3 regions of the Cytobacillus sp. BC1816 genome follow, and region 1 is predicted to be linked to each of the others. Evidence: riboswitches for the same ligand, from Rfam matches in the RefSeq annotation. Region 1 holds a riboswitch; each other region holds the start of a gene.

Region 1 (4,185 bases):
CCTTTTCAGCCTTTTCTGCAATAAAGTCCCAGATGCGTGTATCTGATCCGCTGACACCTAATTTAATCTTTTTTGTTTCTTCTCCGCCAGTTGTGCTTGAGCATGCTGCAGTGAACACAGCCAATGCTAAAATAATGAATGTTAAGAATAGTTTTTTCATGATGTGTTTCCTCCTAATTTATCTTCTTCTTATTTTTTTGGATAAGATATTTCCGAATGACTGCAGGCCTTGGACCATGACAACTAAGATCGCAACAGTAATCAGCATGACTGTTGTATCGAATCGCTGGTAGCCGTAGGTAATGGCGAGGTCACCAAGCCCGCCGCCTCCGACTGCCCCGGCCATAGCCGATGCTCCGACCAATCCGATTGTCGCAATTGTAAAGCCTAATACCAGCGAACTAAGTGCTTCTGGAATCAGGAACTTTAATATTATCTGGCCCGGTGTTGCTCCCATTGCTTCTGCGGCTTCTATGACTCCCGGGTCTACCTCAAGCAATGAGTTTTCTATAAATCTTGCAATATATGGCCCGGCATAAAAGACAAGCGGCACTACGGCTGCAGCCGTACCAATCGATGTTCCAACAATAAGCCTGGTAATGGGGATAATGGCTACCATTAAAATAATGAAGGGAACCGATCTGAAAATATTAATAATGCTGTTTATGATGTTAAAAACAACAAGGTTTTCCAGCAGATGCCCTTTCCTTGTCACGACAAGCAATATGCCAAGCGGCAGTCCGATAACAGCTGAAAACAGCAATGAGAATGCCACCATTTGAATCGTTTCGATTAAGGCTTCGATGATTTTTTCCTGGTTAACTAGCACGTGTTGTCACTTCCTTTATTGAAACTTTTTCCTGGCTGATGTACTGAATAGCACGTCTGATTTCACTGTCCGGACCTTGGAATTCGACAATCAGGTTACCAAACGGCGTTCCCTGAAGTTCAGTAATATTTCCAAACAGGACGTTGAAGTCGATATTAAACTTTTTGGCAACCTGCGAGAGGAGCGGCTGCCCGGCAGAATTTCCAACAAAGTTGATTCTAAATACCTTTTGAAGCCCTTGCTGTTTTTCAATCACTTCTTTAATAGAGTCAGGGATTTGATCATTCATGACAGTGCTGACAAAGTTCTTCGCTGTTGGTGTTTTTGGTGAGGAAAAGACATTGAAGACGGTTCCTTCTTCGATAATTTTTCCTGCCTCTATTACAGCGACACGATCACAGATCTCTCTGATTACAGACATTTCATGGGTAATGATCAGTATAGTAATGTTGTATTCTTTATTTATTTTTTTCAGCAGCTGCAGGATTGAGCTGGTTGTCTGCGGATCCAGCGCTGAAGTTGCTTCATCACATAATAGAATGGAAGGCTGGGTCGCCAGCGCCCTGGCAATTCCGATCCGCTGCTTTTCCCGCCTGACAGCTGATCAGGATAGCTGTTCGCCTTGTCTGCAAGCCCCACGAATTCTAATAGTTCATGGACACGCTTTTTGATTTCATCTTTTGGGACCTTAGCCAGTGTGAGCGGCATCGCCACATTGGCATACACTGTTTTTGAGTTTAAAAGGTTAAAATGCTGAAAGACCATCCCGATGTTTCTTTTCACTTCGCGAATTTCTCTTACAGATAAAGCCGTCAGATCATGTCCGCTGACAATGACCTTTCCTGAAGTCGGCTTCTCCAGCCAATTGACACAGCGTATCAAAGAGCTCTTTCCCGCACCGCTGAAGCCGATGACTCCGAAAATCTCACCCTTGTTAATCTTTAAGTCTATTCCATTTAAGGCAGCTACCTGCTGGCCTCCGCTTTCATAGACTTTCTTTAAATTCTGAAACTCTATCATGCAGCCTCTCTCCTTTTCTAAATGTTATATATAATTATCCCTATATGAAAACTAAGAATTATATCCTGAAATTTACCCCTTCCATCAGAAGAGGTTTTTTGAAGTCCCCTCCTTATCTTTCAGGCTATCGCCTGCTGGATTTGGCACAGTGCAGTCTGCCTGCTGCCGAAGCTTCATTGGGCCAGTTCCCTCTGCTTCTCTCGATAAGAATTATTCATATGTTTATGAATAGAATCTTGATGCATTTTTTTCGGATAAAAACAAAAACCCTCTTCTAAAGAAAGAAGAGGGCAGCATTTATCAATGGTCCTCTCCTTATCTTTCAAGCAATGCTTGCTGGATTTGGCACGGTACATGCTGTCCGCTGCCGAGGTGTCATAGGGCCAGTCCCTCAACCTCTCTTGATAAGAAGATTTTTATTATTCGGTTGTTTAATATGCTTACTACTTTACCACCTTAAAGAAAAGGATGTCAATCATTATTTCAAATATTTTCACTTGATTCATTTTCAAAAATTTCTGTTACTTTAACGGAGCTATCTTTACGGTGAATAATCATCACACCTGCTAGAGCGATCATACCACCCGCAATGGATAATATAGTCGGCACCTCTCCCAGCCAAATCCAAGCAATGACAAACGCTATTGCTGGTGTCAGATAAAGAGAGCTTGTCGCTTCAGAAGTCCCTCCTATGGACGCAAGAAAAGCGAGGGCAATATATGGAACTACCGTTGGAAAAATCCCCAAATAGATGACACTAAAAGTGGATTCGGCCGACGCATGAAGGATCTCATTACCAAGCCCTGGAAGATAAATCAGCATAAAACTAGTCCCTGCCCATACCGTATAGGATGTAAATGACAAAAATCCGTATTTATTAAAATATTTAGTCTGAAACACGAAATAGATGCTTTCTGAAACGGAAGCAAGCAGGACGAATAAAACACCGGTTTGGAGTTCAAACCCGCCTCCTGCACCAAGCGAAATAAGTGCGGCACCCGCAAAACTGACTGCGGAACCAGTCCACCTTACCCTTCCAAACCTTTCCCTTAAAAATAGAGCAGCCAAAGCAGCCGAAAAGATCGGCGTCATTGATACAATCAAGCTTGCCGGCCCGGCGCTTACTGTTTTTTCCCCAATGTTGAGTGCTGTGTGATAAACCGTAAAACCAAGGAATCCAAGTATAAAAATAGCAGGAAGATCTCTCATATCCGGAAGGCGCATCTTTGTCAGCAGCGCTAAGACACCAAGTGCAGCGGAACCAACTAAAAGTCTAAAAAGGGCAAGGTGCTCCGGGGAGTACGATTCAAGCCCAGCCCGAATTCCCGGGAATGCGGATGCCCATAGAATGATGATAGAACTATGCGCCCCGATTATCATTAGTTTTTTATGAGCCAACTTCATCCCCCTTATCAACATTTCCAGCCATTATCTGTGCTGCTTTTCATGATAGTTAATAACTGATACAATGTCCTCAACCAATTAGGAAAGAATTTTGCCAGCCAATTTTCATGAAGGCGGTTATGCGGATGGATACAACACAATTGCCAAAATATCAGCAAATTATTGAGACTATTAAAGAGAAGATTTCCAAAGGTGAATGGCCAATCGGAAGTAAAATTCCAAGCCAGCGGAAACTGGCTGAGGAGTTTGGAGTAAACCGAAGCACAATTATCACTGCTCTGGAAGAACTGGCTGCAGATGGACTAATAGAAGGGAAAACAGGGGTTGGCACTAAGGTTATTAATAATACATGGACACTTCTCGCTTCCAGGCAGTCTGCCAACTGGAGTGAATATATCGATACAGGGATACACAGAGCAAGCGAAAAAATCGTTCAGGAAATTAATGACTTAGAAATGGATCCCGCTTTTATACAGCTCAGCAAAGGAGAGCTTTCCCCTGAAATTTTCCCTGTGCAAACGATGCAGAAAGTTTTAAAGGAAGCTGCTGATGAATTGAGTGAACTCGGTTATGAGGAACCAAAGGGATATTTGCCATTAAGACAGGCAGTCAGTGAGTATTTGGCAGCATCCGGAATATACGCTTCTCCTTCCTCCATACTTATTGTTTCTGGAGGTCTGCAAGCCCTTCAGCTTGTTTCACTGGGCCTTGTGCAAAGAGGGGCACCCGTATTTCTGGAAAAGCCCTCTTACTTATATTCATTACAGCTCTTCCGTTCATCAGGCATGAATTTAAAAGGCCTGCCAATGGATAAGGAGGGAATTATTACGAAAAGCATCTCTTTGAAGAAATATGAAAAAGGGAAATCCATTTTATACACGATTCCTTCCTATCATAATCCTACTGGAATTTTAATGACAGAAAAAAGAAGG
Region 2 (4,185 bases), 120 kb from region 1:
CATCCCCTTCTCCATTATTATAGATTTGAGGAAGAAGTGACGCTTCATATTCAGTATCAAACTTTAACTTTTTAGGATTGTCTTTAATATCATCCAGAGTTGCTTCGGTTTTTTCCACATCTTCATTTAAAGTAATAAGTCCCTCTGCTTCAAGCATGGAGAGAATACGGCCATGGTCTGCTACTGAGTTGCTCATGATGATTGATGCACCCTCAGGAAGTTCGTCAAGGCTCTTATATTTTTGAGAATATACTCCGATTGGCTCAATATGAATTCCGCCTGCATTTGTAAAATCATATCCATGTTCAGCTTTCTGTGACTCAAGGTAAGGAATATGCTGGAAATAGTTTGCATCCAGCTCTTTAGACTCAAGTGCTTGGTTTGGCAATACATAATCCTGGAATGGCACAACATCAAGTTCAAAGCCTTTTTCTTCAAGCAATGGCTTTGCCTCTTCAAGAATTTCAGCGTGAGGTACGTTGGAAGCCCCTACTGTAATTTTAGTGCTTTCTTTACTTTCTCCGCCTTCACCGGCATTGCCGTCTTCTTCTGAAGTCCCGCAAGCTGCGAGAACAAGTGCTACTGCAAGTGCAAGAGCAAGTGATAACCACTTTTTCATATAAATCTCTCCTTAACGTTTGTCTAATTTTGTTGTTATGATATCTCCAATAAACTGGATGATAAATACAATTACTAGAATAATGACAGTCGCCATAAGCGTCACATCACTGCGGCTCCTCTGGAATCCTTCCAGGTAAGCAAGGTTTCCAAGTCCGCCAGCACCGATGACACCGGCCATGGCTGTGTAGCCTACCAGCGCGATGGCTGTAACCGTAATTCCTGAAACAAGGGCGGGCATTGATTCCGGAAGCAGAACCTTCCAGATAATTGTGCTTGTTTTTGCACCCATAGACTTGGCCGCTTCAATTACACCTTTATCTATTTCCCTCAAGCCTATTTCCACCATACGGGCATAAAACGGGGCGGCACCAATAATTAATGCAGGCAGTGCTGCATCTTCCCCGATCATTGTCCCAAGAAGAAGCTTGGTAAATGGAATCAATAACACGATCAGAATGATAAACGGAATTGAGCGGAATATGTTGACGAAAGCTGAAATAATTTTATTAATTGCTGCGTTTTCCCAAATGTTGCCCTTGGAGGTCAGGAAGAGCAGCAGTCCCAGAATTGCACCTAAAATAAAAGTTGCGAGAACAGAAATAGCTGTCATATAAAGAGTTTCCATTGTAGCTTCCCACATGGAGTCCCACTTCACATTTGGAAACCATTCGTTAAGCATTGGAAATCACCTCCACGCCCACCTGCTGAGAATGAATAAATTCAATCGCTTTTGCAACTTCCTCTGCCTCTCCATCAACATGAATGAATAAAGTACCGTAGGAACCGTTCTGCGTCTGGGAAATCTTTCCCTGAAGTATATTTACGGTTACCTGGAAATTACGGATCAGGTTTGTAATCAATGGCTGTTCAGCTGATTCGCCCACAAACCCTAATTGCACTACTTTTCCTTTTGGATACAAATCGACCAGGTGATCAACCGTTTCCTTAGTTTCTTCAGGCTCTGTCACCTGCTGAACAAACCGCTTTGTTATCAAAGCTTTTGGATTCCTAAACACATCCAATACTGGCCCGATTTCAACAATTCGACCACCTTCCATGACTGCAACCCGATGGCAGATTTTACGGATAACGTGCATTTCATGAGTAATTAGGACAATCGTTAAGCCCAGACGCTCATTGATGTCAACAAGCAGCTCCAAAATGGAATCTGTAGTCTGCGGATCAAGTGCAGATGTCGCCTCATCACAAAGCAGTACTTTTGGATTATTGGCAAGGGCTCTGGCAATTCCAACCCTTTGTTTTTGACCGCCGCTGAGCTGGGAAGGATAGGCATCTTCTCTTCCTTCAAGGCCAACGAGTTTAATGAGTTCATCAACCCTTTTCAGCCTTTCCTGCCGGGAAATACCAGCGATTTCAAGCGGAAAAGCGATATTCTCCCTTACCGTTCTCGACCATAATAGATTGAAATGCTGGAAGATCATGCTTATTTCCTGACGCGCTTTTCTTAGTTTGCTTCCCTTTATCTTTGAAACCTCATTGCCTGCAACTGTCACACTGCCATGGGTAGGAAGCTCCAGCCCATTCAGCATGCGGATCAAGGTACTTTTACCTGCACCGCTATATCCGATAACTCCGAAGATTTCTCCTTCTTTTACTTCCAGGTTTACATCGTCAACTGCTTTTACCTGGCCTTTCTTTGAAGAGAAAATCTTCTGTACATCTTTTATATAAATCAACGTGAATTGTCACCTCTTTAATCGAAAGATACAGATTATAATTATTAGACTGCTTTTATTTCCCTATTTTTTACTCCTTATAGGCTTTCATGCGCTAAAAGCAAAAATGCCTTTCTGCACATGAGCAGAAAGGCATTAAAAATTAAGTCCTTTCTCTCATCTGTCAAAGCTATGCTTTGAGTGAATTGGCACCATTTCAATTAATTGACGGTTGCCGGGCTTCATAGGGCACTTCCCTCCACCTCTCTTGATAAGAGCGTAACGATTTATATTCAATTAATACTTTAAATAAATTTAGCAGTTTATTAATTACGTTTGCTATCGTATCACAGCTATCAAAAAGGTGTCAACGAAGAAATTTTAAACTTTCGGAAAAAAATGAATGGTAAATTTTCCTTTATGCCTTCGCAGCAAGTGATGTAATGCCTGCAGCTGCTTCTATCGCCTGTTCCAGATCTTCAATCAAATCTTCCGCATTCTCGATTCCGATAGAAATTCGAATTAGATCCTCCGGCACTCCCGCAGCTTTTAAACCTTCTTCATCCAGCTGCTGGTGAGTGGTACTTGCAGGGTGGATAATCAGGCTCTTAGCATCCCCGACATTTGCCACATGTGCCCAAAGCTGCAGGCTGTTTATTAGCTTGGCCCCAGCTTCTCTTCCGCCAGCAATTCCAAACACAGCCACAGCTCCAGCTCCTTTAGGCAAGTATTTATCCGCCAATTTTTTGTCCGGATGGCTTTCATGCCCAGGATAAAGCACCCAATTAACAGCTGGATGCGCCTCTAGATACTCCACTACTTTTTTCGTATTGGCAACATGCTCTTTCATACGTACATGCAAAGTCTCAAGCCCCAATGTAAATTGAAATGCACTTTGCGCACTCATAGCAGGACCTAAGTCTCTTAACAGCTGAACGCGCGCTTTGATAATATAGGCCGCCTCGCCAATTGCTTCACTATAGACAATATCATGGTAGCTCGGATCAGGTTCTGTAAAGCCCGGAAACTTATGGGAATTCCAGTCAAATTTTCCGCCATCTACTATAATTCCTCCCATTGTGGTTCCATTACCGAGCAGCCATTTAGTCGCAGAGTGTATAACAATGTCAGCACCATGTTCGATAGGCCTGCATAGATAAGGTGTAGCAAAGGTGTTATCGACAATTAGAGGCACACCATTCTCGTGTGCAATTGCTGCAACCTTTTCAATATCCAGGATTTTTAAGCTTGGGTTTCCAATCGTTTCGGCAAAAATGGCCTTTGTTTTATCTGTCATTGCGTTACGGAAATTTTCCGGATCTTTTGGATCTACCAGTTTCACTTTAATTCCATACTTGGGAAGTGTGACTGCAAACAAATTATAAGTACCGCCATATAAATTGGACGCAGCAATAATTTCATCCCCTGCTTCAGCTATGTTTAAAATGGCAAGCGTAATGGCAGACTGTCCGCTTGCAAGAGCCAGGGCCCCAACTCCTCCTTCAAGCAAGGCCACTCTTTCCTCAAATACACTTACAGTCGGATTATGTATCCTGCTATAAATATATCCTGGTTCTTTAAGAGCAAAGAGATCTGCAGCGTGATCTGTATTCTTGAACTGGTAAGCATTATTCTGGTAAATCGGTAACGCCCTTGCGCCAGTTACAGGGTCTGGCTTCAGTCCCCCATGTACTCCAATTGTTTCAAAACGGTAATTTTTTTGTTTATCAGTCATTGCTTTCTCTCCTCTATAAAAATTTTAGTATTTCTTATTGAAGAACTAAGAAAAGCGCAAGGCGCCCGCTTATCGGCGGCAAGCATAAGACGAACCGTCTGAAAGGCTGCTCTTTAACCTTTTGACGGATTAACTTAGACCTAAGAGCCGATG
Region 3 (4,185 bases), 1.8 Mb from region 1:
GTTCGGATACGGCGAGGTCAACCAGTATAACCGCCACTCAACCCTGATGTCAGCCTATAAAAATATTAAAAATGAGGATTTTCGCTATTATATCCTTAAGCAAAAAGCAGATGTATTCCATGCAATGAAGAGTTTCTTCAAAGAGGAGGAAGATAAGAAGAAGTATGCTTAAGAGAGGGGAACCTCTCTTTTTTATTTCTAAAAAAAGACCCCATACGGGGGGCCAATTGCTATTTGAGCCTTTCCTTTGTAAGCCGATCATCCCAGTTTAATTCAGCACTGGTTTTCACATCAAGAGACTTGGGGGAAAAGTGAACACGATTGATTTCCTGATGATCGGCAGCACATGAGTTGCTGGATTTATCTTCCAGTGTTTTGATATCTGCTTCATGGACAACTTCCCGTGCTGAAGCGCTTTCGAGGTTTCCTTCTGAGTCTACAGCACTGATCGTTTGATTGTCTTCCTGGGAAGTAGGATAGTTCCCGTAGTAATCTGCGATTAAGACATATTTTCCATCAAACACCATGCTTGCGTATTTATCCAGGTCATGGTCATCAAACCGTGTACCATCTTTTTTATCAGGATCCATTCCTGAACTTGTGGCTGGATTTTCTCCCATAAAAAGGGCTTTCACTGAATCAAGAAAGCGCTGATTGCCGAGCTCCTGGGATCCGACTATTCGCAAGTTCACTCCATAATTGTCTGCAAAGCTTTCAAGATTCGCACCATCTTTTGAAACAATCACCAGGTTGTCTTTCTGATACCCGTTTGACTCTGCCCCTTCAATAGCATCTCTCAGCTCTTCCTGTGTATCATACCCGCCTACTAATATATTTTTCTTCATGTTTTCACTCCTCATGTCATATTGTATTTTCTATTTTCCCTGAATTGCAGGAGGAGAAACTTTCTTTTATATTTTGAAGGGCGGACAGTCATCAAAATAATAGACTGTCCTGGATCATTACATGGTACAAGCCGTATGAATTAATAAAACACAGTAAATACAGTATGATAAAGGTAATAGCCAATAAATTGGAATTGCTGCTGGAGGTGGGGATATGGAGATTGAGAAACTGGCTAAAAGATTAAGTAACAGGACCCCAGTCGTTTTAGGGAGTGAGCGATTTTCAAAATTCGCTATTTTGCTTCCGCTTGTTGAGATGAATAAGGAGACACATGTCCTTTTTGAGGTGCGTTCACTTACAATGAGAAGGCAGCCTGGGGAGGTCTGTTTCCCCGGCGGAAGAATAGATCCGGAAGACAGGGATGAGGAGCATACGGCCATCCGTGAGACCTCAGAGGAACTTGGCATAAGTGAAGACAGCATCACAGATGTGTCCCCGTTGGATTACATGATTTCCTTCGGACAAATTATTTACCCTTATGCAGGTATTATCCATAATCCTGATCAGATCGTGCCAAACCCTGACGAAGTAGAAGAAGTTTTTACCGTGCCTCTTTCCTTTCTAAAAAAAGTAAAGCCGGAAACGTATCACGTGAATTTTAAAGTAGAGCCCGAAGAAAATTTTCCTTTTGACTTGATTGCCGGAGGCGAAAATTACAATTGGCAGACAAGGAAAGTAGAAGAAGTATTTTACTTTTTTGAGGATAAGGTTATTTGGGGGATGACTGCCAGAATTCTTAAGCATTTTCTTGAAATCATTATTGAAGATTTCGAGGAAAATGAAAGCGTTTGAAGAAAATATTTTTTCAAAAAAGGTTGACGCAGTCCTTATAAATGTTTATGATTCATATAAATTGAATACTTAGAAACTTCTTATCAAGAGAGGCGGAGGGACTGACCCTATGAAGCCTCGGCAACCAGCATTTATGCACGGTGCCAAATTCAGAGGAAATCATTTTCCGAAGATAAGAAGGCGGAATGAACGGAAAGTAAATTCAAACCCCTTCTTGTCTGTAATAGACGGAAGGGTTTTTTTGTTTTTATAAGTATCTGTACTTTAAACATGAACCAGGAGGAATGAGAAATGTCAGCGATAACGATTGGGCTATTGGGGTTTGGAACAGTTGGAAAAGGAGTGTATGAAACGATCAGCAAACATCAGGGAAGGCTTCAGGCAATATTCGGGAAAGAAGTGAAGGTCTCTGCCATCCTTGTCAAAAATGTGAGTAAGCATTCTGTGCCTGATGATGAGGTGCTTTTAACTGATGACTTTCAAGATATTATTGACCTTCCTAAGCTTGATGTCGTAATTGATGCCATTGTTGGCAGGGAACCAGGGTATACGTATCTGCGCCAGGCAATATCGAGAGGATGCCATGTCATTACAGCAAATAAGGAGATGTTTGCATTCCATGGAAGTGAGCTTACTAGGCTCGCAAAAGAGAATAATGTATCATTAGGATTCGAAGCAACAGTAGGAGGCGGAATCCCTATAATTCAGACTATTAAGCAGCTGCTGAATGCCAACAAGATTGAACGGATAGAAGGAATTTTAAATGGCACATCGAATTTCATTTTGACAAGTATGCGCGAAGAGAACTTATCATTTGAAGAAGCACTGAAAATAGCTCAGGAAAAAGGATATGCAGAAGCCGATCCCAAAAATGATATCGAAGGATATGACGCTTTTTACAAAGCGGTTGTTCTGAGTGAGCTGGTGTTTGGGAAAGCACCGGCGCAAGGAAAATCTGTTAGAGAAGGCATTACTGACATTACAATTGAACAAATTCGTATGGCTGATTCCCTGGGACTGAAATTTAAACATGTAGCATCGATTGAGAGGGAAAAAGATACTATCCGCTGTACTGTAAAACCGGTCTTGACGGGGGAGGAACATCCCTTGTACAGAGTAGAAGGAGTGCAAAATGCAGTTTCAATTGATGCGGATATAGTCGGGAATATCAGCTTGCAGGGTCCTGGAGCCGGCATGTTTCCGACAGCTAGCGCAATTATTGAAGATTTGATTCATGTAGGCAGAGGGGATATTCCTTCAGTCTTTGAGGAAGGCAGGCCGGAGGGAACTGTTATTTACGAGCCAGTTTGGATTATTTGGGGTGATGCTGATAAAGCGGAATTGCCTGAGGGGTGTGAAATAATCAGCAAAGTGTCAAAAGAAGTATTCATCTTTAAGGCATCATTGGAAGCTGTGTCATTATTAGATACATCAGATTTGAAGGCTTATCAGGTGCTTGGAGACTATGCTCCGGCTGCAAAGGAAAATAAACAGGTACAAACAGTATAACCTGAAAACATAATGAAAAACAGGAGGGGCAAGCTTATGAGCTGCCCCTCCTGAAGTATGTTTAGAGATGGTGGATGTTATCGAAGTCTAACGGGCAGTATGCCCCCCTCTTCAAGACTCAGAGGAATCGAAAGAGGTAAGCGGGAGTCCAACTGCCCATAAAGGCCAGACAGCAGAACAAAGACTAAAAACGCCACGTCCTCCAAAAAGCTATGCATCGCTGCCGCAGCTTTCCTTTTCCTGTGTCAACGTCTTTGTAATCCGCACTTCCTGTGGGCCTCAACTTACAATCAGTGGGGTATAAAGCCCCCCACTGATTGAAGTTTCACTTTATGCCTGCTGGTTTTTTAATAAAGGTTTATTTAATCCAGAATAAAGGTCTTTTACATGGACCGTTACAATCTTAGCACCAATCTGGACATGGACCATATTATCAAAAACAGCTGTTACCAGGCCGTTTAATGAAACATTCGCACCAATATTGAGATCTTTGCCGGGAGTTTTAACATTTTTCTTGTCTGCCATCGTAACACCATCCCATTCCGTTTTATTGAACTTATACATAGAATATTGCCTTTTTATAGTAAAATAAACGCTTTAATAAAAAAAGTCCAGTAATATAGCTTGTTTTTTTATCGACAAATTTTATTGGTGCCAGGGACCTGTCGAATTTTCTCTATATCAATATTTTAGTATTCATTGCCGAGATTAAGCACAATCGAAAAAACAATCCTTGGAGGGAAGTACACAATTTGTTCTATCCGATTTTGGATCTAACTGACAGGAGTGAAATTCAGACAAAGAGGGTATTGAAGTCCGTAAAAATACAGATTCAGAAAAGGATGAAATACGGAATATGAATTTGCCTCTTGCAATTGGGCTCATTTTTATTGCCCTTTATATAACTGCCATAATCGGGATTAAGATCTTAAGAATTCCCGATATCGTTATTTATATTATTTTAGGAGCTGGCATCGG

What was found. A riboswitch is a leader RNA that binds a small molecule or an ion and turns the genes downstream of it on or off. The one in region 1 is predicted to bind S-adenosylmethionine.
Region 2: another riboswitch for S-adenosylmethionine. It lies ahead of ACR42H_RS23350 (methionine ABC transporter ATP-binding protein); the one in region 1 lies ahead of ACR42H_RS23950 (methionine ABC transporter ATP-binding protein).
Region 3: another riboswitch for S-adenosylmethionine. It lies ahead of ACR42H_RS06400 (homoserine dehydrogenase); the one in region 1 lies ahead of ACR42H_RS23950 (methionine ABC transporter ATP-binding protein).

What each region holds. Positions count from the first base shown of each region.
Region 1 covers NZ_CP195611.1:4,710,912-4,715,096, forward strand. Annotated here, with positions in the region: gene ACR42H_RS23940 (MetQ/NlpA family ABC transporter substrate-binding protein) at 1-160, opposite strand, end outside; gene ACR42H_RS23945 (methionine ABC transporter permease) at 179-829, opposite strand; partial or broken gene ACR42H_RS23950 (methionine ABC transporter ATP-binding protein) at 819-1,849, opposite strand; SAM riboswitch class I at 1,959-2,059, opposite strand; SAM riboswitch class I at 2,162-2,260, opposite strand; gene ACR42H_RS23955 (DMT family transporter) at 2,333-3,247, opposite strand; gene ACR42H_RS23960 (PLP-dependent aminotransferase family protein) at 3,361-4,185, shown strand, end outside.
Region 2 covers NZ_CP195611.1:4,593,410-4,597,594, forward strand. Annotated here, with positions in the region: gene ACR42H_RS23340 (MetQ/NlpA family ABC transporter substrate-binding protein) at 1-619, opposite strand, end outside; gene ACR42H_RS23345 (methionine ABC transporter permease) at 632-1,300, opposite strand; gene ACR42H_RS23350 (methionine ABC transporter ATP-binding protein) at 1,293-2,318, opposite strand; SAM riboswitch class I at 2,472-2,575, opposite strand; gene ACR42H_RS23355 (O-acetylhomoserine aminocarboxypropyltransferase/cysteine synthase family protein) at 2,716-4,032, opposite strand.
Region 3 covers NZ_CP195611.1:1,195,823-1,200,007, forward strand. Annotated here, with positions in the region: gene yhbH (sporulation protein YhbH) at 1-172, shown strand, start outside; gene ACR42H_RS06390 (general stress protein) at 231-845, opposite strand; gene ACR42H_RS06395 (NUDIX hydrolase) at 1,060-1,698, shown strand; SAM riboswitch class I at 1,776-1,877, shown strand; gene ACR42H_RS06400 (homoserine dehydrogenase) at 1,990-3,207, shown strand; gene ACR42H_RS06405 (hypothetical protein) at 3,538-3,771, opposite strand; gene ACR42H_RS06410 (cation:proton antiporter) at 4,064-4,185, shown strand, end outside.